3 regions of the Rubrobacter aplysinae genome follow, and region 1 is predicted to be linked to each of the others. Evidence: riboswitches for the same ligand, from Rfam matches in the RefSeq annotation. Region 1 holds a riboswitch; each other region holds the start of a gene.
The links. Region 1 has a riboswitch for cobalamin ahead of ABD53_RS08630 (CbtB-domain containing protein). Riboswitches for the same ligand answer to the same signal wherever they lie in the genome.
Positions count from the first base shown of each region.

Region 1 (7,352 bases):
ACCCTACTAGACAAACTCTGCATTGATGGGTTGACTCTATCGGTATCGGGTTTTGATGGGCTAGAGTCTAGTCACTGGACAAGGATGTGAAGAATTTCTGAACATTCTTTCTCTTCCCCTTGAACCTCACGCCGCGCGAGGTCGTAATCCCGATTTGCTAGTGTGATGTCTTCATGTCAGGGAGACTCCGTAGCCACCAGCCGTACCCGGTGAGGCTCGCCAGCTTCGTCGGGTCCTCCCAGTACGGTGCGAGCGCCCTGCTCAAGGCTTCCATGATCTCCTCAATGGTCTCGAAAATCTTGTTGGAGAGCTTGGCCCGAAGCTCCTGGAAGTAGCGCTTCACCGGGTTCAACTCGGGACTGTAGGGTGGAAGCGGCAATGCCTCGACACCCTCTGGCCAGCTAAGTGTCTCCAAGATAGAACTGAAAGATGCCACAGCCGACGGCCAGGCGAAAATCATGCCTGGAACTGCGGAGCCGATTGCACACTGGCTTCAACCTATTATTGGTGAGGTCTGTACCCGATAGGCGCGGACCCGCTCGCCGACCTTCGTCTGGTCCAGGAGCCAGGATTCTTCCGGCGCCAGGGTACCGTCCGCCCGCGGGATAGGGTCCCCATACGGATCGCGCTCGGGACTACCCAGAAACTCGGCCAGGCGCTGCGCGAAAACGTCCGACACTGCGTGTTCGAGGCGCTCGGCCTCCTCGTGTACCCCCTTCCACGGATAACCCAGGTGCTCCAGCAAGAAGGTCTCGATCAGCCGGTGCCGACGCAACAGCCTCAGGGCTTCCTCTAAGCCACGCTCGGTGAGAAAAGCCCCCCGGTAGCGCTCGTACTCGACCAAGCCCATCTCCCGCAGCCGACCGAACATGTTGGTCACCGAGGCGGGCGCCACCGAGAGCCGGACGGCAACGTCGTTGGTGGAGGCCCCGCCCGTCCCGGCCACCTCCCAGATGGCCTTTAGATAGTCTCCCACCGAAGAAGACAGCTGTCGAGTCGTCGCCAGATCGCTCATCATGAACCTTAGTGTAGTCAACCCTAAATCAAGCATCAAGTATAACATCAGCTTGATTTTAGCTTTGTCAGTTAATAAATTTAGCGTTGGTTAATAAAATAGATTAGGAGAAGACTTCTATGGCTTACACGAACGCTTCCGAGGAGACTACTCCTGGGGAGTTCCTGCCAGGGGAAAGCGCCACGATACGGGCGGCGGAGGCGGCTTTAAAGGGGCAGAAGCGTGGTGTGAAGCGGTTCTTGCCGTTCCTGGGGCCGGCGTTCATCGCAGCGGTGGCCTACATAGACCCGGGCAACTTCGCCACCAACATCGCGGCCGGGTCTACCTTCGGGTTTCTCTTGCTCTGGGTGGTTCTCACCTCTAACCTGATGGCGATACTCATCCAGTCGATGTCGGCAAAGCTGGGCATCGCTACGGGCAAGAACTCGCCGGAGCTATGTAGGGAGCGCTTTCCCAAGCCGGTGACGTTCGGGCTGTGGGTCCAGGCCGAGGTTATCGCCATAGCCACCGACCTGGCGGAGTTCATCGGAGGAGCTTTGGGACTGAATCTGTTATTCGGTATCCCCCTGTTTCCGGCGGCGCTGATCACGGCGGTCTTCTCTTTCGGGCTTCTGGAGTTGCAGCGCAGGGGCTTTAGGCCGCTGGAGGCGGGGATCGCCGCGCTGGTGGGGGTGGTAGTCTTCTCCTTCGGGTATCAGGTGTTTATGGCCAAGCCGGAGCCCGGACCTCTCTTCGGCGGGCTTTTTACCCCGCAGCTCGCCGGCACCGACAGCGTATTGTTGGCTGTCGGCATCCTTGGGGCCACGGTCATGCCCCACGTTATATACTTGCACTCGGCGCTTACCCAGCGCCGGGTGGTGGGCCGCACCGAGGAAGAGAGAAAGAGGATCTTCCGCTTCGAGTTCGTGGACATCCTGATCGCCATGGGCCTCGCCGGAGTGATAAATGCCTCGATGATGATCATGGCCGCGGCCCTATTCTTCCAGAACGGCCCCGTCGTCGAGGGTCTGGACGTCGCGTTCGCCCGGCTTGGCGAGCTGGTCGGTCCCACAGCGGCCATCCTCTTCGGCGTCGGGCTATTGGCGAGCGGATTCTCGAGCTCTGCGGTGGGTACCATGTCGGGACAAGTGGTCATGCAGGGCTTCATAAACCGCAGGATACCGCTGGTCCTAAGACGCCTGATCACGATGACCCCGGCACTGGTCATCATCGGCCTTGGGGTCAACGCCACCACCGCACTGATCTTGAGCCAGGTGGTGCTCTCGTTCGGCATACCCTTCGCCCTCATCCCACTCTTGATCTTCTGCCGCAACCGGCAGATAATGGGCGGCCTAGTCAACCACCGCCTGACCACCATAGTGGCAACGGTGGTCATCGGCCTGATCATCGCGCTGAACGTATTTCTGCTCTACCAGACCTTCTTCCCCGGCACGGCATCAGGAGGATAAGGACGGATAAAGAGGGCAGAAGCTCGTGGGGCGAGTCTTGCGTAAGCCGGCCGCTGTCTTGACGCCCGTCGGGCTTGGCCGTATGCTAGCGATCACAAAAAAATGAGGGCGGCGGAGAGCCAGGAAGCCGGTGAAAGTCCGGCACGGTCCCGCCACTGTAACCGGGTAGCGAGCCCCGAAGTAAGGCCACGGTTTCCGACGGAGCTCTGATAGAGAGCTCCGGTAAGTCGAGGAACGGGAAGGCCGGGGGGAGTGTCGATCCGGGAGTCAGGAGACTGAATCGCTGCCCGAAATCCGACCGGGGCGAGGACCCCGATAAGGAGGTTTCCGATGCACAGAGGCTCTCTAGAGCGGGTTCTCTCTCCGGGAGGGATGCCCTGGTGGAGCTGGGTTACGGGGGCGCTGTTGGTGTTGATGCTCTTCGTCCTGCTATCCGCCAGTGGAGAGTTGCTCGTACCCCTGCTCGGGTCGGCAGCTGAGGCCAGCAACTACCTCCACGAGTTCTTCCACGATGGACGCCACCTGCTGGCCGTTCCCTGCCACTAGGAGCGCTGAGAATAATGACTACGTCGTATCTGCGCCGGGGACTAGCTGCTGGCTTGTTGGCGGGACTCCTTGCGGGAGTCTTCGCGTTCTTCGTAGGAGAATCATCCCTTGAGGGGGCCATCCAACTCGAGGAAGCCTCCTCGGGCGGTGCCCCCGAAGAGGAGGTCTTTAGCCGCTCGACCCAGAAGGTTGGACTCTTTTTCGCCACCGGCCTAACCGGACTGGCCGTAGGAGGTCTGTTCGGGCTGGCGTATGCGTATTTCCGGCCCCGGATGGCCTCCGTAAGCGATTGGAGGAGCAGCCTTTCTCTTTCGGCAGCTGTGTTCGCCGGGGCAATCCTTTTGCCCTTTCTCAAGTATCCGGCCAATCCGCCGACCGTCGGAGGCCCGGAGACTATCGGGGCCCGCACCGCCGCATACTTCACCATGGTCATACTGTCCCTGCTCGCTGTTCTGGTGGCCTGGTACGTAGCGAGGAGACTCCGGGAACGAGAGGTTAGCCCTCCCGTACGCCATACGGCGGTGGGAGTGGGGTTTGCGGTTATCGTTGCGGGATTGTTCATGGGGCTTCCGGCTGCCGTGGACCCGGGGGGTTTCCCGGCCGGACTGCTGTGGGATTTCCGACTTTCGGCTCTGGGCACCCAACTGGTTCTATGGGCGGCATTGGGGTGCATCTTCGGCGCACTATGCGAATGGACGGACCGGGAAGGAGATTCCTCGCCGAGAGTAAGCGACCTTTCATGAAATTAGAGTGTCAAGTGCTATAGCGCTATTTTTGCGCAAAACTCGAAAGCAAGGGTCGTCGTCTGCTGGGTTAGGATCGCTGTTACCATTTTGTTGTAAGCGACTCTTACTCCCCGCTCTTACCCCGATCCAGCAGCAAACCCAGGGTGGTGCCATAGACCAGGTGCAGTACGAGCGTCGCCACCGCGATCTGGGGAGCGATCGAGGTTCCGAAAAGCCCCCAGCCCACGAACGGCAAAAAGACGACCCCCATGAGCACCCACAGAAGAATCCCCCAGCCCAGTCCTTTTAGGAGCGTTATCGGCCTTGTGAGGGCCGCAAGTACCGCGCCCGCTACGCCACCGAAGGCCAGATGACTGAGAGCCGCCACAAGCACTATGAGGGGCTGGGGCAGATTTCCCCCAAGTACCTGGCCCACGATGGCCGCAGGTACGGGCATCGGCATCGGGGATAGCCCAGTCGCTGTGGCCACGATCATAAGCACCGACATCGCAAGCGTGGCAACCACTCCCCAGCCGAAACCCCGTGCCAGGCGGCCCTGGGCCATCGAGGATGATTGCCGCTGTTCCTGCTGTCGCGTGCTCGTGCGAGACGTCATGTGTTCCTCCTTATGTCCGGGTCGATGAGCATCTTCAGTCTTCGGAGTCGGTGCCGGTCACGGCGTCTACGCAGCCGCAGAAGCTCGCCTCCTCTCCGCAGAGCTCCGCCGGCCCGGTCTCGGATAGCTGCCTCTCGTAGTAGAGGAGGTTCTCCTTGAAGGCGGATAACTCCTCCATCTTTCGCTCGGTCTCTCGCAACTTCTCCCGTAGAGTCTCTTCGAGGTCCGGGACGATCTCGCCCCGGTTGCACCCTTCGGCTAGAGCGACCAGCTTCCTCGTCTCCTCTAGCGTGAGACCCAGGAGCTTCGCCCGGCTAATGAACCTCAGCTGCGCCAACTCCTCCCGGCCATAGAGACGGTAGCCCGCCTCCGTATGGGAAGCCGGCTCCAAGAGCCCCCTATCCTCGTAGTAGTGGACGGTCCTCACGGGTAACCCCGAAAGCCGGGACACCTCTCCGATCTGCATCAGCTTCATCTCTGTACTCTCCATCTTCATGCCTAGCCAATATAAACCCTTCACCATAGTGTAGAGTCAAGGAGGTCTCCCGACTTTTATTGGAAGAGACTATTCGTATGAGTGCAGAAGTGGCTTCCGCCGAGGTCAGTGCTGCAAGCTGTATGGCACCCATGAGTCACAGATATTTGATGCGAAGCCTGCTACGAGATGCCCTTAGACGAAGCCTGCTACGAGATGCCCTTAGAAAGTAGGGAGTTCCAACAATATCCGGATACCGGACACGCCCCGCCAGAAAAGCGTGTCCCGAAGCCTCGCACAACGTCCGCCCCGAATCGGAGCCCCCGGCCTTTCGTCTGCCGGCGGGAGAGATGCCGAGACGGCTACCCTGATTATTTTCATGGACGCAACCGCGCCTCACTGATAACCTATGCGCCTGCATTCATATGTGCGGGTGAATAAGCGCCGGAGTCCCACACCCCGTCCGTGATCCTGGTTGACGGTGGTTCTGTCACGGTTCGGTCTGGGGTTGCGATGGTCTCCGGATACGGGCCGCCGTTGGCGGCGGAGCAGGACACGACCAGAGGCGGAGGATGAATCGAGACTCAACAGTTATCAGACGGGGCAGAGCGGGGTCTGGCCGGCGTTGGCGCCGGCGGCGCTCGCGTACGCGGCTCCTCTTGGCCGGTGCCTCGTTGCTCGGCGTGGTAGTGGTCCTTTTCGCGGCTCTCGGGGCGAGTCCGCAGGCTTCCGAGGGCGGCATCCCGCGCGGCGTCGAGGCCGGCGGGCTAGACCTAGGCGGTAAGTCCACCGAGGAGGCGGAGAAGCTTCTTCGGGAGCGCGCCTACGCGCTGAACGAGATCCGGGTGAGCGGCGACGGTAAAGAAGTGACCGTTCCGGCCGAGAGCGTCGGGGTGCGTCCCGATGTGGAGGCAACGGTGCGGAATGCCCGAAAGGTCGGCCGCGAGGGAAATGTCATCGAGCGGGCCAGGGAGCGTGCGGGCGGACTCGTAGGGACCGTCGAGGTGCCCCTTGAAGTCGCCTACGATGGGGAGAAGGTCCGCGACGTCTCGGAGAGCCTGGCGCGGCGGCTTGGCGAAGACCCCACCCAGGCCGGGGTCTCGGTGTCCCTGGCGGGTGTCGAGGTTTCGCAGTCTGCGGAGGGCTACGAGGTCGACGTGGATCAGACCGCGGCCAACATCCGCGGCTCAATAGAGAGCCTGGAGGGCGAGGCGGAGCTCGCCGGCGGGGCGACACGGCCCGAGATCAGCACCGCCGAGGCCGAGAACACGGCCGAGAAGGTCAGGACCGCCATCAGCGAGCCGGCCACACTGGCCGCGGACGGCGAGCGGTGGGAGCTGAGCCCGCGACAGATCGCCGGGCTCATCAACGTCACTCCCGAGAGTAGCAGACTAGAGGTTTACCTCTCCCCGCAGGCCCTGCGCTCGGAGCTTTCGGGGATGTACTCCAGTATCAACGTCGAGGCCAGGGAGGCCGACTATCGCTTTGCGGGCGACAGCGTAGAGGTGGTGCCCGGCCGGACCGGACAGAGCATACAGACCCTGGAGCTCCTCGGCGAGCTCCGGAGCGGTTTGCTCCAGGGTAAACGCGAGTACGAGGTCCCCGTGGCGGAGGACGTACCCGAGCTGACCACCCAGGAGGCCCGCCAGCAGAGGCCGACGCAGCTGATCGGCAAGTACCGCACCACCTTCGAGGGCACCGGCGACGACGCCCCGGCCCGGGTAGACAACCTGAGGACCGCCTCGGAGGCGCTCACCGGGCAGACTCTGGCCCCCGGCGAGGTTTTATCCGCAAATGACGTCCTCGCCCCGCTGGACTATAAAAAGACCAAGGTGTTCGTCGACGGCAAGGTGGAGAAGGCCGCCGGCGGCGGGCTGTGCCAGGTCTCCTCTACCCTATACATGGCCGCCAACTACGCCGGGCTGGATATAGTGGAGCGCAACGCACACTTCGCCCTGTTGAACTACATCAGGCCCGGCCTCGACGCCACGGTGTGGTTCGGCGCCGAGAACGGCTACCGGGGCCAGGAGCTGGACATGAGGTTCCGCAACACCACCGAGGGCTACGTCATGATCCGGGAGTACGTCGCCGACGACGGCTACATCTACGCCGAGGTGTGGGGCCAGCCCACGGGCAAAAAAGTCACGATGGACTCAAAGAACCTCGTCGAGAACGAGAACATATCCAAGTGGAGGACCACGAAGACCGTCAAGAACGCCCAGGGCGAGGTCGTCTCCAGCGGACCTATATACACCAGCACGTACTACGCCCTTGAGACCGACGAAGGCAAGCTCCCGCCGACTGAAGTCGACGTCGCGCCGGTGCGGCCTTAGCAAAGCCGGTAGAACGGCGGTTATCTCTATGGTAAGGCCACACCCGGGGCGTAGAAGAGCCGGGGCCCGGTCGGGGCGGTTACGGAAAAGGAGGCTACGGGACAATGAGGCGAGAGGCGTTTTCTAAGGCGAGAGGCGAGGGAGCCGGTTTTAAGGTCTACGGTCGGGGCAGCTTCCGGCGCCGGCGCAGGACG
Region 1 is NZ_LEKH01000007.1:5,706-13,057, reverse strand. It holds gene ABD53_RS17965 (transposase) at 158-460, opposite strand; gene ABD53_RS08640 (metal-dependent transcriptional regulator) at 494-1,036, opposite strand; gene ABD53_RS08635 (Nramp family divalent metal transporter) at 1,135-2,463, shown strand; cobalamin riboswitch at 2,584-2,741, shown strand; gene ABD53_RS08630 (CbtB-domain containing protein) at 2,794-3,009, shown strand; gene ABD53_RS08625 (CbtA family protein) at 3,024-3,752, shown strand; gene ABD53_RS08620 (DUF6789 family protein) at 3,859-4,350, opposite strand; gene ABD53_RS08615 (MerR family transcriptional regulator) at 4,385-4,825, opposite strand; gene ABD53_RS08610 (VanW family protein) at 5,485-7,158, shown strand; gene ABD53_RS08605 (VanW family protein) at 7,263-7,352, shown strand, end outside.

Region 2 (7,352 bases), on a different contig from region 1:
CCGCCGGCGTTCAGCCTGAGAAGCGTCTGCATGAACTCGACCTGGTGGCGGATGTCCAGGTGGTTCGTCGGCTCGTCGAGGAGCAGCACCCCCGGCTCCTGTGCCAGCGCCCGCGCCAGGGTTACGAGCTGACGCTCCCCACCCGAAAGCCCGCTCATCCTGCGCTCCCTGAACCCCCACACCCCGACCTCCCGCATCGCCTCCTCGACGACCCGCGGCCCCTCGGGGTCGGAGAGGAGCCGCCCGGTCCGCGGCGTGCGGCCGAGCTCGACGATTTCCCGTGCCGTGTAGTCGAAGGCCGGGGAGCCCTCCTGGGAGACCACCGCGACCCGCCGGGCAAAGGCTTTAGGCTTCCAGGCTTCCACCTGCCGCCCGTCGAGCAGCACCGCCCCGAGCCGCGGCTCGAGAGCCCGGGCCATCGCCCGGAGCAGGGTGCTCTTGCCGCTACCGTTTGGGCCGACGACGGCGAGAAACGAGCCTTTGGGGAGCTCCAGGGTAACGCCGTGGAGCTTGTCGTCCGCGCCGTAGCCGACCCTGAGGCCCCGAACCTCAAGCGTCATTTCGGGGTTCTCGGGGGTTCGTGGGTTACCGGGCTTCTCAGAGGTCACGCTTGCGGCTCCGGCGCAGGAGGTACAGGAAAAACGGCGCGCCGCAGAGGGCTGTCACGATGCCGACCGGGATCTCGGAAGACGACACGCTCCGAGCCGCGGCGTCGGCCAGGATCACGAACGCAGCGCCCCAGAGGCCGGAGACCGGGATCAGGAGCCCGTGACGGGGGCCGACCAGCAGGCGGGCGACGTGCGGCACGATCAGGCCCACAAACCCGATCACTCCGCTCACCGCTACCGCCGCCGAGGCCGCGAGCGCCGCGAAGCCCACGCACAGCATCTTGAGCCGCTCCACCCGCAGCCCGAGATATCCGGCCTCCTCCTCTCCCAGTGAAAACACGTCCAGGTCCCGGGCCAGGACGAGCAGCCCGGCCGCGGCGATCACCAGGTACGGCGCGGCGGATACGACCCTATCCCAGTCCGCCGCGGAGAAGGACCCCAGAAGCCAGAACAGGACGCCTGAGATCTCCTCGCTGTCCAGCGTGAGGATGAGAAAAGAGTACACCGCTCCCGCGAACGCCCCGACCGCGAGCCCGACGAGGAGCAGGTTCGCGACCGGAAACCTCCCGCCCTGCCGGGCCAGAGCCACGACCGTGAACGCGGCCCCGATTCCCCCGACGAACGCCGCGAGCGGCACGGCCGAGAGCCCGGCAAAGCTCGCCGAGAGCCCGAGGGCCGTCGCGAGCACCGCCCCCAAAGCGGCCCCCGGCGAGATGCCGACGATGTAGGGGTCGGCCATCGGGTTGCGGAAAAGCCCCTGCATCGCCGCCCCGCTAACGCCGAGACCGCAGCCCACCAGCGCGGCCAGGACTATCCGGGGCAGCCGGATGTCGAGCACTATCGCCCTTGAGGACTCCTCCCCGCCGCCGAGCAAGGCCCCCACGACCTGCGCCGGCGAGAGCCAGGCCGGCCCGATGCCAAGGGCGAGCACCCCGGCCGCGGCCACGGCGCACACGGAGCCGAGCACCCAGGCCGGGTAGACGCCGTTCTTACCACCGCTCTTGGTACCTTTTTTACCGCCGCTCACTCCGGGCTCACAGTATCGCGTGGTTCGCCAGGGCGGCCAGGGAGAGGAGGGCCACGACCTCCCCGGCCTCGGAGAGCGCGCCGTAGGTGTCGCCGGAGAGCCCGCCGAGGACACCGGACATCCAGCGCGCCAGCAGGTGCGTCGTCGCGAAGACCACGACCAGGACGAGCGCGCCCCAGAGCGGGAGCAGGACGGCCCCGATCAGGAGCGCGCTCACCGTCGCGACGACGAAGTACCGGCTGCGGACCTGCTCGTGGAAGTTGCGTCCCATGCCGCCCTCGCGGGCCGCCGGGAAAAAGAAGATGCCGTAGATGTCTGACCAGCGGCCCATTACCGGCGCGAGCAGCGCCCCGGCCCACCAGGCCCCGCCGAGGCTGTAGATCGCCGCTATCTTCAGGAGTACGGCCGATATCAGGGCCAGAGACCCCATCGTGCCGATGCGGCTGTCCTTCATGATCTCGTGCTTCTGCTCCCGCGAACGCCAGGAGAACAAGGCGTCCGCGCTGTCGGCGAGCCCATCTAGGTGCAAGCCCCAGGTCACGACCATCCAGGCCACGACCACCGCCACCGCCCGCACGGGCTCCCCGAATACAAACCCGGCCGCCAGCCCTGCTCCCGCCCCACAGGCCCCGATAAGCAGCCCGACCAGCGGAAACGCCGCCATCGCTCGGGCCACGGAAGCCTCCTTCATCGGCGGCAGTCCGGGAACCGGAAACGCCGTCAGAAAGCGGACCGCCTCCCCGAGGGGCTGTAGCGGTCCCCAGCGGTTTCTACTGCCGGACTTCGGACTATCCGGCATCTGTCTCCTCACCTGTCTCACCAGTGGAAGGGCTCCTAACCGGAGAAGCTCGCCGTGTGTCTGCCTCGTGTGCCTCGTATAGGGGCGGCACCTCGTTCATGGTTCTCAGGATGGCCGCCGAAGGATAGATGTCGAGGGCGGTAACGCCGCCGAGGTCCGTGCGGAACCGCCAGTGCTCGCTGAAAGGGACGCCGAGCAGGTGGCACAGGAGGAGCCGGATCGGGGCTCCGTGCGTGACCACCAGCGCCCGGCCTCCGGCATGTTCCCGGAGCAGGTCCTCCCAGGCGGCCCCGACGCGCTCCCACAGGTCTGCCCCGCTCTCTCCGCCGTGGGCTTGGCTGTTCCAGAAATCTCCGAAGCGCCGCCGAGCCTGCTCGCCGTACCGGGCGGAGACCTCGTCGTGGGTCAGGCCCTCCCAGACGCCGTGATCCACCTCCCGCCACCGCTCGTCCCGCTCCCGCCTCTCGCCTTCCACTAGGTCGGCGAGGCCGTCGGTGCGGGAGAGCCCGGACGAGACCACCGCCGTGTACACGCCGCGCTGTAGCCGGGCGGCGGCCGCCTCCGCCCGTGCCCGGCCGAACCGTGTCAGGGGCCGGTCTGAGCGGCTCTGGTAGCGGCCCTCCCGGTTCCAGTCCGTCTGGGTGTGGCGTACCAGCTTTACGTGCGTGTGAGCGGAGCCCTCTCCCACTCGTATCATCCCCCGCCGGTCGTGGACTCCCCATCGAAGGCCTCCGGATGGATAACCTCCGCGATCTCGCGCACGCCGTCCACGATCCTGGGCCCGGGCCGGGTAACGAGGTCGTCGTTTATCACGAAGACCTTGTCCTGCTCAACGGCCGTGAGCGAAGAGTACTGTTGGCGGCTCTTTATACCTTTCACGGTGGCGCCGGAGCTCTCGCCGGCCAGATAGTATCGCGGGTCATCCTCCAGTATCTTCTCGACCGAGTACTGCGGGTATGCTTGCCCGGCGTCGGCGGCGATGTTCTCTCCCCCGGCGAGGTTGATGGCGTCGTTTACGAAGCTGCCCGGACCGGCGGTGAACAGCGGGTCGTAGCCGACCTCGTAGAACATCTCGGGCTCCGGCAAGCCTTCCACCTCCGACCGGAGATCGTCCAGCTCGCTCCGGAGCCGCTCCTCTACGGCCTCTGCCTGATCTTCGTTGCCGACGACTTCCCCGACCGTACCGATGCTCTGTATGGCCTCGTCCACGCTCGTCGGGTTGATAACCACCACCTTCGCCCCCGTCCTGTCTTGCAGGCTCTCGGCCTGATCTTCCGTGGTCGAGTCGTAGGAGAGGAACAGGAGGTCCGTCTGCAGGGAGGCGATCTTCTCCGCGTTCACCTCGTTGTAGTTACCGACTTCCTCTATGCTCTCGACCTCTTCCGGATAGTCGCCGGCCTCGGAGACGCCGACCACCCGATCCCCGGCCCCGACCTCGAACAGCGTCTCGGTAACGCTCGGCACCATGGAGGCGATCTCCTCCGGCTCCTGGCCGATCCGGACCTGCCGATCCAGCGAGTCTTCTATGGTAACCGGAAAGGAGGCGCTGGCCGTGGTGCCGCCGCCCGCCCCGCCGGAACCACCGCTAGTGGCGCCCGAGGAGCCGCTACCAGAATCGTCATTAGAATCGCCACCAGAGCCCTGGCCGCAAGCGGCTGCCACCAGTACCATTGCCGCCACGACGAATATCGCCGGCAACGTTGCGCCCGGCTTCGCGTTAGGCCTCTCACCAACTCTACGCAAGAAAATCCTTTCGAGCTTGCAAAAATTTCCGCAGAAGTTGCGGTAACGTTGGCGCTATCCCTCGGACTCTGCCGTACTTACCTTGCGCCTCTTTCGCCGCTCTGAGCGCCCCGCTCCGGAGGCGGCCCGCAGAACATTCGAGAGGCGTTAGAGCTAGCCTGCGGATGCCGAGTGCTGCTCGGCGCGCGGAAATCGGTCTCTGCACGTGTACCTCCTTCGGAGTCCTCGCTCCGGTTGGGCAGCTTGGGGCGTTGGAACAGTCTCCTGACTCCCGGATCCCCGCTTTCCCCGCGCCTTCCCGCCCGCTTGGGGCAGTGGCTACCGTCGAGGCTAGCTCCCCGGATACAGTGGCGGGACCGTGCCGGACTCTCACCGGCTTCCTGGACTCCGCCGCCCGCTGTCTGTGTACTTCTGTGTATCTCTATGTAGCGCGCGTCCACCGCACGCTACCATTGCTCGTCTATTAGCCGCGTAATGATAGCCAAGTCCGAATTACACTTCAAACCGGGTTAGCTTTGTTCCAGCACACAACCCTCGACGTCGGGGTCTCCTAGAGGCGCGTCAGCGGGCTCCTGCCAAAGTACACCCTTTCCCCAGCAGCATAGAAGGTTGGACCGGGTTAGCCTCGGTCTGGTACTCATCTCTAGGAGTATCAGGAGCGGATCCGGCGAATACCGAGACTATCAGCGAGTGCCCCGGAGCACGCGAACTCCCTCATCATCTTCCGCAGTGACCACCCCAGTGAGCCCGCCAGAGGCGGCGTGTACAGCCAGCATGTCCGTCTCCGGGGCGCTATCTGACGAGGGAGATCCGACCGGCAGGAAAGGCGCTACGCGGACAGGCATCATCACGGGTGTCGGCACGTTTAAACGAGCGAGCTTTCATGCACTGCCGTTACTGGTTCCACGGTTTCACTTAGCTTTTGTCCTCGTGGTGTCGGTGGTTATCATCGAGTTGTTCGCCAACGGATGGGTGATGTGGCGACTAGCAGGCTATGTAGCCAGAAAGGGCAGTATGTAGGGGTACGTCGGTCAGCAGCTCTCTGCCTGACTTGCCGCCATCAATTCCGACGGTTGGTTTTTTGGGCGTTGCCGCGCCTAACCGCTGGCGTGACCACGCAAGTGCTAGACTTTACCCTACAATAAAGCAACGAGTGTTGAGGTGAAGCTATGAGCGACGACCGGTGCGACCTGCTGTGCATAGACGCTCCCCGGGCCGAGGCCATCCGGGAGAAGCTGCTCGGAGAGGAGCGGGCGCAAGAATCTGCGGAGGCGGCGCGGGCTCTTTCGGACCCCACACGGCTGACGTTGGCCGGGGCGTTAGGAGAGGCCGGTGGCGTTGGCGGGGAGCTTTGCGTCTGTGATCTGGCCTGGATCTCGGGCCGCGCCCAGAATCTAGTCTCCCATCACATGAGGACCCTGCGTTCTCTGGGGCTGGTTCGTTCTCGTAGGGATGGCAAGCTCGTCATGTACCGGCTGACCGGGCGTGGCCAGGCCCTGCTCGGCGCCGTTATCGGCGAGGAGCCGGAAGGCCGGGCGTCCGAGGAAGAGGTGAGCGTGTGAAGGACAAGAAGAGTCTTACCGTCTTTCAGCCCGACGAGTCACCGGAGACAGGAGGTGCCCCTGCTCAGGAGGCGGGGAGAGGCCCCGCGCAGGAGCCTGTTTCCTCTTGCACCGACGACTGCTGTGCGCCCTACGGCGATGGAGGAGTAGGTGGCGGAGCAGGAGGATCGGAGAGTGCCAACCGCACAGTGGTGCGGGTAGAGGGGATGGACTGCGCCAGTTGCGCCGTGACCGTCGAGCGGCGGGTCGGCTCTCTTTCCGGCGTGAGCCGGGCCACCGTGAACTTCGCAGCCGGGAGACTCGACGCATACCACGACGACTCCGTAAGTGTGGAGCGGCTAGAGCAGGCCGTTAGAGGCGCCGGCTACGACGTGGGAAGGAGTGCGGAGTCAGAGCAGATATCGTTCTGGCGTACGCGGAGGTTTCTATTTACCGTGGCCTCCGCGCTCCTGTTCGCGCTCGGGGCCGTTCTGCAGCTAGCCGGAGCTCCAGAGATCGCCCGGATCCTCCCCTACACCGCGGCGATCATGGTCGGCGGGCTGCCCATCTTCCGGGCGGCCGTATCCGCCGTGCGCGCCCGGCATCTGGACATGAACGTCTTGATGAGCGCGGCGGCTATCGGGGCAGCCGGTATCGGGGCCTGGGGCGAGGCGGCGCTGGTAGTAGTCCTGTTCGCCGCCGGTAACGCTTTGCAGACCTTCTCCATAGACCGTACCCGGGGTGCAGTGCGCGGGCTAATGCGCCTGACCCCCGACGAGGTGCTGGTTCGCCGTGAGGGAGCGGAGAGGCTGGTACCCGCAGACGAGGTGGGCGCGAGAGAGTTGGTGGTCGTGAGGCCCGGCGAGAGGCTGGCCGTGGACGGAGAGGTCCTGGAGGGCCGGACCACGGTGGACGAGGCCCCGGTAACCGGCGAGAGCGTCCCCGTGGAGAAAGCCGCCGGAGACGAGGTATTTTCCGGCAGCCTGAACGGTTCAGGCGGGATCGTGGTGCGCACCACTAGGGAGGCCAGGGATTCCACCCTGCAGCGGATAGCCCGGATGGTCGAGGAGGCTCAGAGCACCCGGGCGCCGGCCGAGCAGTTCGTGGACCGTTTCTCTCGCATCTACACGCCGCTGGTGGTGGCTGCGGCGGCCGCCGTCACGGTCATACCGACCGCGCTCGGGGGAGAGTTCGGTACCTGGTTCTACCGGGGGCTCGCGCTCCTGATCATCGCCTGTCCTTGCTCGCTGGTGATCTCCACCCCCGTAACGGTCGTCTCCGGCATCGGCGCGGCCTCCAAGAGGGGCATCTTGATAAAGGGCGGCGCGGTGCTCGAAGCCGCCGGTAGGCTAAAAGCTCTTGTCTTCGACAAGACCGGCACCCTCACCGAGGGCCGGCCCGTGGTCTCGAACGTCCAGGCCACGGCGGGCATGGGACGAGACGAGGCCCTCCGTATCGCCGGGGCTCTGGAGCGCCGTTCGGAGCACCCGCTGGCCCACGCCATCCTCTCCGCCGCCGGAGACGGGGGACTTCCCGAAGTGTCGGGCTTCACCACTACCTCCGGGCGCGGAGCCGAGGGCGAGATAGGAGGCCGGCGCTACCTGATCGGCAGCCCCCGGCTCTTCGCCGAAGAG
Region 2 is NZ_LEKH01000009.1:24,476-31,827, forward strand. It holds gene ABD53_RS10170 (ABC transporter ATP-binding protein) at 1-608, opposite strand, end outside; gene ABD53_RS10175 (FecCD family ABC transporter permease) at 598-1,635, opposite strand; gene cobS (adenosylcobinamide-GDP ribazoletransferase) at 1,643-2,434, opposite strand; gene ABD53_RS10185 (histidine phosphatase family protein) at 2,424-3,122, opposite strand; gene ABD53_RS10190 (ABC transporter substrate-binding protein) at 3,128-4,132, opposite strand; cobalamin riboswitch at 4,435-4,560, opposite strand; gene ABD53_RS10195 (ArsR/SmtB family transcription factor) at 5,347-5,739, shown strand; gene ABD53_RS10200 (heavy metal translocating P-type ATPase) at 5,931-7,352, shown strand, end outside.
Region 2: it holds a riboswitch for cobalamin, as region 1 does, so the genes downstream of both, ABD53_RS10190 (ABC transporter substrate-binding protein) here and ABD53_RS08630 (CbtB-domain containing protein) in region 1, are expected to answer to the same signal.

Region 3 (7,352 bases), on a different contig from region 1:
GGGCGGCCGTCGGATAGCGCGGCGGATATCCGCTCCTCGGCCAGCGTGTCGGCGGCGGTGTGGGGCGGCACGGAGTCACGTTTGGAGAGGGCGATGATCCTCTGCACCGAGTCGTGGATGCCCATTACCCGGATTCTGACACGCTCCTCATCGTAGCCCCCGAGCTCCCCGGCGACGTTTATGAGGCCCCCGGCGTTGATTATGTAGTCCGGGGCATAGAGGATGCCGCGCTCCGCCAGCGCCTCGCCGTGTCGGTCCTCCAGCAGCACGTTGTTCGCGCTGCCCGCGATTATGGAGCAGCGGAGCCTCGGGATGCTGTCATCGTGCACCACCGCCCCGAGGGCGCAGGGCGCGAAAACGTCGCACTCGGTGGCGATTATGTCGTCCGGGTCCGCGGGCGTGGCGCCGAGCTCGTGGGCCGCCCGCGCGACGGCGGCCCCGTCTACGTCCGCGACGATCAGACGCGCCCCTTCCCTGTGCAGCAGGTTGCACAGGTGGTATCCGACGTGCCCGAGGCCCTGTATGGCCACGGTCCGGCCTTCCGCGGAGGGGGTGCCGTACACCTCTCCGAGACAGGCCCGGATGCCCTGCATCACGCCGAGCGCGGTAAACGGCGCGGGATCGCCGGAGCCGCCGTGCTCGCGGGACCGGCCGACGACGTGGCCGGTCTCCAGCTCGGCGTACGCTATGTCATCCGTGGAGGTGCCGACGTCTTCGGCGGCTATGTAGTTGCCGCCGAGCGTCTCCAGACGCCGTCCGAAGGCCCGGAACAGCGCGCCGGACTTGTCGGTTCTCGGGTCGCCGAGGATCACGGACTTGCCGCCGCCGAGATCCAGCCCGGCGGCCGCCGCCTTGTAGGTCATCCCGCGAGCCAGCCTCAGCACGTCTACCACCGCCTCGTGCTCGCCGGCGTAGGGATACATCCGGCATCCTCCGAGCGCCGGACCGAGCGTCGTGTCGTGTATGGCTACCATGCCCTTCAGGCCCGTCGGGCCGTCGTGGATGAAGACGAGGTCCTCGTAATCGTGCTCCGCGAGAAGATCGAAGATGTCCACCCTGCCTCCCGTGGTCTCCCCAACGCTTTACACCCTAAACACCCTGGTACACTACAGGCGTACCCTGAAACGCTACAAATGATTCTACACCCTCGATCCGGCTATCCCGGTCGGCGTTCCGTCATGGAGACGGGCGTGGAGGCCGTATCCGGGGAGGATAGATTCTCTTTCAGACCTTCCCAGGCCGTCTGGGAGTCCAGGGCGAAGGCCAGCTTGAGAAACGCCCGCGACAAGGGCCGTGAAAGGCCTCGTAGAAGGTGTCGCAAGAGACGGTTCCCGGTGGAGCTACTGCGTGAGGCGGCTCTGCTGCGCTCGATGTATCGTCTCTGCTCCTCCATACGGTGCTTCATCAGGTGCCGGTGCTGATCCGGGTCCGGCTCCATGCTCACCCTCCTGACTCGTCGTCACGCTCGTCGTCCGGTATCTCGGGGAGGTTGGTGGGAAACACGCCGGCGATAAAGGCGTACACCTTCTCGCCCGGCACCGGCGGCTGATCGAACTCCTCCGACAGCTCCGTTACCTTCCGGGCGAACTCCTCGGCCCTCTCGGGCGGAATCCTCGCGTGAACCAGCGAGGACATCGGTACGGTATTCCCGGTATCCTTTTTCCGGGCCTGTACCCTGTCAAGCTCCGGGGCCTCGAACTCGGCCATCGCCTGCTCGAGGTGGAACTGGGGGCTGATCTCGGGTATCTCCTCGGACCAGGAGAAGTGCCGGGCGGTAAAGCTCAGCCGTCGGTACGTGTTGCCGTAATACTTCTCCGTTATGGCCCGCACCTGCCGGGTCTTCACCACCCGGACGAACCCGACCTCCTCGAGCACCTTGAGGTGGTGGCCTATGGCCCCCGGCTTCATGCCGAACGCCTCGGCGAGCTGCTTGGTGCTCGCCGCCCGCTCCCTCAAGAGCTGCAGGATCTTCTGCCGCGTGGGGTCCGCAACCGCCCGGAAATGCTCGGGCTCCGTCGCCTCGAAAGACTCCTCCATCTCGTAGCCCGGAGCCCCCGCGTCTACGCCCTCATCTTCCATGTTTTGGCTGGTTTGATTGGTCATAGTCGTATGTTAAGCAAAAACTGAACAAAAAACAACAGCTTTATATAAAATTTGCGCTTTTCGTGTGGCCGGGAGGTTTGTGAGGCACTGGCGGACGGGTCGGAAAGCGGGTAACTTGGAGGGAAACGTATAGAGTGGTGGCAGAGAGCTGGTTTCTACGTCGTGTACGTGATGTAGGTTGCGTGGGGGTCTATTGTTTAGAGAGGCGGGCGTACAGGGTCTCGTCGAGAGGCTGATAAACGGGGACAAGCGGGCATTGGCGCGGACGATATCGCGCGTGGAGACCGGCGGGGAGGACGTGCCCGAGCTGGTCCGGGGGCTGTATCCGTACACCGGGGGAGCGTTCAGCGTAGGCTTTACCGGGCCGCCGGGGGTCGGCAAGAGCAGCGTCATCGCGGAGCTGATACGGATCTACCGCGCCGAAGGGATGGAGGTTGGCGTGATCTCGGTGGACCCGTCGAGCCCGTTTTCGCGGGGCGCGATCCTGGGCGACCGCATCCGGCTCGCCGACCACTTTCTGGACTCCGGGGTGTTTATCCGCTCGATGGGCAGCCGCGGTCACCTCGGGGGGCTGGCCGCAGCCTCGAAGCTCGGGGCGCTCGCGATGGAGGCTTACGGGGTAGACGTGGTGCTGTACGAGACGGTCGGCGTCGGGCAGGGAGAGGTGGAGGTCGCCTCGGTGGCGGATACTGTGGTGCTGGCACTGCAGCCGGGCTCGGGAGACGCGGTGCAGGCGCTAAAGGCCGGGGTGATGGAGGTCGCGGACGTGATCTGCGTAAACAAGTCCGACCATCCGCAGGCAAAGGCCGCCGCCCGGGAGGCGCGGCAGGCGCTGGAGATCGGACACGAGCTGGACCCCGAGTCTCCCCTGCCCGAGATAGTAATGACCCGGGGCGACGCCGGCGAGGGCGTCGAGGAGCTGCGCCGGGCCGTGGACGACCACCGGGGACATCTCACGGAGAGTGGCGGCCTGGAGCGCCGCAGAATGGGCTCGATACAGGAGTTCATGCTCTCCTGGACCCGCGCCAAGCTCGAAGACCGGATGCGCCAGAGGCTAGACCGCCAGGACGAGGACCTCGTCAACAAGGTGTATCGGCGGGAGCTAGACCCGATCTCGGCCGCCGAGACGCTGTACCGCGAGGTGTAGGGGGTCTGTAGTGGCCGTCGGCAGGGACCCTCTGCGGTGTTGACAGGATAGCCCGCTTGTGGCTACACTTCTGCGCCAGATACAAAAGACAGGCGCGGTGGATACGAGGAAGCCGGTGAGAGTCCGGCGCGGTCCCGCCACTGTGACCGGGTAGCCAGCCCCGAAAGAGGCCACTGCACACGAGGTGTGGGAAGGCCGGGGCGAGGCGAGGAACCGGGAGCCAGGATACTTCTCCGCCGCCGTCCGAGCACTATCCGGGACGAGGATCCCGAAAGGAGTGTCGCTTTGGGTAATCTGGAGAACACGGCCCGCAAGCCGGTATCCGTAAAGGACCTGCCGGCCTGGAGTTGGGCGGTGCTGGTCTTGATCCTGCTCGTCGCTTTCGCCGTATTGTTCGATAACGGGGCCCTTCTGACGCCGTTTATCGGGGAGGCCGCGACGGCGAACAACTACCTGCACGCGTTCTTCCACGACGGCCGGCACCTGCTCGCCGTACCCTGCCACTAGGCCGGTAGAAAATGATAGGCAAGCTCCTGGCGCGCGGCCTGGCCGCGGGCCTGATAGCGGGCGTTCTAGCCGGTCTGTTTGGCCTGGCTTTCGGGGAGCCCACACTCGAACGCGCGATGGCGGCCTCGGCGGCCTCCGGGCACCACGGCGATACCGCTGGCGCCCCCCCCGATGCTCATGGCGCTCATGGCGGATCGCACGAGGGAGGCGGGGAAGACGTGTTCGGGCGTGGGGTGCAGAAGACCGGCCTGATCGTGGGTACGGCGCTCTACGGCGCGGCCCTGGGGGGAGTATTCGGCGTGGTCTCGGCGTTTTTGCGGGGGCGCTCCGGGCTCGGGAGCTGGCGGCGGAGCCTGGCGCTCGCCGGGGCCGCGTTCGCCGGGGCGGTCGCGATGCCGTTCCTGAAGTACCCGCCGAGTCCTCCTGGCGGGGCGTCCACCGTGGATCAGACCCCGGCCTATCTGGTCATGGTCGCGCTCTCGCTGCTGGCGGTGCTCTTTGCCTGGCGTATCTCGCGCCGCATGGCCGGGGCCTCGGATCCGGCGAGACATCTGTCGGTGGCGGGCTTTCTGGTCGTCTCTTTCGTGGCGCTGTACGCGCTGCTGCCCGCCGCGGGCGGCGCGGGTGACGTGGAGGCCGCGGTGCTGTGGCAGTTCCGGCTCGCCTCTCTCGGCACCCAGGCGGTGCTTTGGGCCGCCCTGGGCTGCGCATTCGGGCTGCTCTGCCGGCGGGCCGAGCGTGATGGGGCTGGAGGGCGTGGGGGCGCGACGGTCCGCAACGCCGAGGCGCGATGAGCGGGGCCATCCTCGTCTGCGGCACACACTCGGACGCCGGCAAGAGCGCGGTGGTCACCGGGATCTGCCGCATGCTCGCCCGGGAGGGGGTCGGGGTCGCGCCGTTCAAGGGGCAGAACATGGCGCTCAACTCCTTCGTGACTCGGGAGGGGGCCGAGATCGGGCGTTCCCAGGCCGCCCAGGCCGCCGCCGCCCGCGCCGAGCCCGAGGCCGCGATGAACCCGGTCTTGCTCAAGCCTTCCGGTGGGGGCGGGTCTCAGGTGGTCGTGCGGGGAAGGCCACGCACGATGGCGACCGCCAGGAGCTACCAGGACATGAAACGCGAGCTGATGCCCGTGGTGCTCGACTCGCTGGAGGACCTCCGCAGCCGGTTCGACGTGGTCGTCTGCGAAGGGGCCGGTAGCCCGGCCGAGATCAACCTCCGCAGCGCCGACATTACCAACATGGGCCTGGCCCGCGAGGCCCGCCTTCCGGTGTTGCTGGTCGGCGACATAGACCGCGGCGGCGTGTTCGCCAGCCTGTACGGTACGCTCGCGCTGCTCTCCGGGCGGGATCAGTCGCTCCTCAGCGGCTTTCTCGTGAACCGCTTCCGGGGTGATCCCTCGGTGCTGGCCCCCGGCCTGGACAAGATAACCGCCCTCACCGGACGTCCGGTGCTCGGCACCCTGCCCCACGCGCCGGCCCTGCCGCAGGTGGACGGGGAGGACTCGCTCGCACTGGACTCCCCGTCGGTCGTGAAACCCCCGGCGGGGAGAGACTACCTGAGCGTGGCCGTGGCGCGGCTGGGCCGGATCTCCAACTTCACCGACTACGACGCCCTCGCCCACGAGCCGGGCGTGTCGGTGAGGTTTACCGGCTCCGGGGAAGAGCTTCTCTGGGCCGATCTCGCGATCCTGCCCGGCACGAAGGCCACTGTAGAGGACCTCGCGCTCCTGCGCCGGAGTGGCATGGCGCGCGCGTTCACCGAGCGCGCGGCGCGGGGCATGCCGACGCTCGGGGTCTGTGGCGGATACCAGATGCTCGGGCGCCGTATTCGCGACGGCGTGGAGAGCGGCGAGCCAGAGACGGAGGGGCTGGGACTGCTGCCGGTAGAGACGGTATTCGAGGAGGAGAAGCTCCTCTCCCGGCCCGGAGGATGGGCCGTTGGTTTTGGTAGAGACGGCAAAGACGCCCCGGACCCGGTGAGTGCGTACGAGATCCGGCATGGCAGGGTCCGGGTAGGGGGCGGCGAGCCGCTGTTCGTAACCGATGACGGCGAGAAGGGTAAGGAAGTTGAGGAGGGCTGTCGCCTCGGAAATACCCTGGGCACCTCCTGGCACGGCGTGCTCGAATGCGACGGGTTTCGCCGGGCCCTGCTCCGCCGGGTCGCCGCCGAACGCGGCCTCGACTGGAAGCCCGGAGAAGAGCCGTTCGCCGCCGCCCGCGAGCGCAGGTTCGACGTGCTGGCGGACCTCGTCTCGGAGCACGTTGACCGGGAGGCGCTCGTGCGGTTGATCGAGGGCGGCCCCACGCCGGGCCTGCCCGTAATAAGCAGTCGGCTCTCGGAGTCAGGTGACCCCTCAGAGGTCGAAGCCGGTGCCGGATGAGGAGCGGGACGCCTTGATGGCCCGCATGCAATCAGCGGGTACGCTTTCAGAGACGGACGAGGCTCTTGAGGAGGCGCGACTCTGGCTGCGGAAGCATCCCGGCGACGATAGGGTAGCCGCCGCGATGCAGCGTCTCGAAGAGCGCGACGAGAGGCTGCGCGACCCGGAGGCTGCGGCGGGTTGGAGAGGGGTAGCCGCCGCCGGAGTCCTGTTCTCCGTAGCCGCCGTGGCGATCTTTGGCGCGCTCTACGCGTTGACCGGACGCTGGACGGTCTCCATCTTCGTCGGCGGGGTGGTTGGGCTGGAGATCACGTGGTGGTCCCGGGAGATTGTGATGGCGTATGCCGAGGGCAGGAGACGCAACCGGGATGGTGAGCGATGAGGGTGGGGTTCTAGAGATGCTGCTCTTTATAACGACCGCGGACACCGAGATACTGGCCGCCGCGAAGGCCGTCGAGTCGCTGCCCGAGAGCTTCCCCGAGGTCCGGTGCGCCAGTCCCGCCGCCTACGACGAGCCTCTGGAGCTGCTGGATACAGAGCTCCCCCGGGCTGGCGTGGTGCTGGTGCGGCTGCTCGGCGGGCGCAAGGCCTGGCCGGAGGGGTTCGTGGAGCTACAGCGCCGTTGTAACGAGCGAGGGATACCGCTGCTCGCGTTCGGCGGCGAGGCGGAGCCCGATGCCGAGATGACCGCCGCCTCCAGCGTGCCGTCTGGCGCGGTCGCCGAGGCCTTCGAGTACCTGCGTCACGGCGGCGTGAAGAACACCGCAAACCTGTTCCGGTTCGTGGCGGACACCGTGCTGCTGGAGGGCTACGGCTTCGAGGCCGCGGAGCCGCTGCCGGAGACCGGGGTGTACCACCCGCGCCTGCCGCACGGCTCATCCGTAGAGGGTCTGTTGGCGCTGCACGACCCCGGGCGGCCCACCGTCGGGGTGGCTTTCTACCGCACGCACTGGATGAGCGGCAACACCGCCTTTATAGATACGCTGGTCGCGGAGATCGAGGCCGCCGGGGCCAACGCGCTCCCGGTGTACAGCTACTCCCTGCGCGCCGACCCCGGCGGAGAGGTGCCCGCGCTGGGTCTCTTCCAAGGCAGGATCGGGTGCCTCGTGACCACCGTGCTCGCCAGCGGGGGCTCTAATGCCGCCGACGCGTACTCCGGCGACGGCCCCGATGGCTGGCTGGAATGGGAGGTGCCCGCCTTCGAGGAGCTTGGCG
Region 3 is NZ_LEKH01000005.1:124,197-131,548, reverse strand. It holds gene ABD53_RS07105 (Glu/Leu/Phe/Val family dehydrogenase) at 1-1,055, opposite strand, end outside; gene ABD53_RS07100 (hypothetical protein) at 1,157-1,438, opposite strand; gene ABD53_RS07095 (transcriptional regulator) at 1,441-2,103, opposite strand; gene meaB (methylmalonyl Co-A mutase-associated GTPase MeaB) at 2,297-3,250, shown strand; cobalamin riboswitch at 3,314-3,498, shown strand; gene ABD53_RS07085 (CbtB-domain containing protein) at 3,536-3,757, shown strand; gene ABD53_RS07080 (CbtA family protein) at 3,769-4,551, shown strand; gene ABD53_RS07075 (cobyric acid synthase) at 4,548-6,137, shown strand; gene ABD53_RS07070 (hypothetical protein) at 6,127-6,519, shown strand; gene cobN (cobaltochelatase subunit CobN) at 6,506-7,352, shown strand, end outside.
Region 3: it holds a riboswitch for cobalamin, as region 1 does, so the genes downstream of both, ABD53_RS07085 (CbtB-domain containing protein) here and ABD53_RS08630 (CbtB-domain containing protein) in region 1, are expected to answer to the same signal.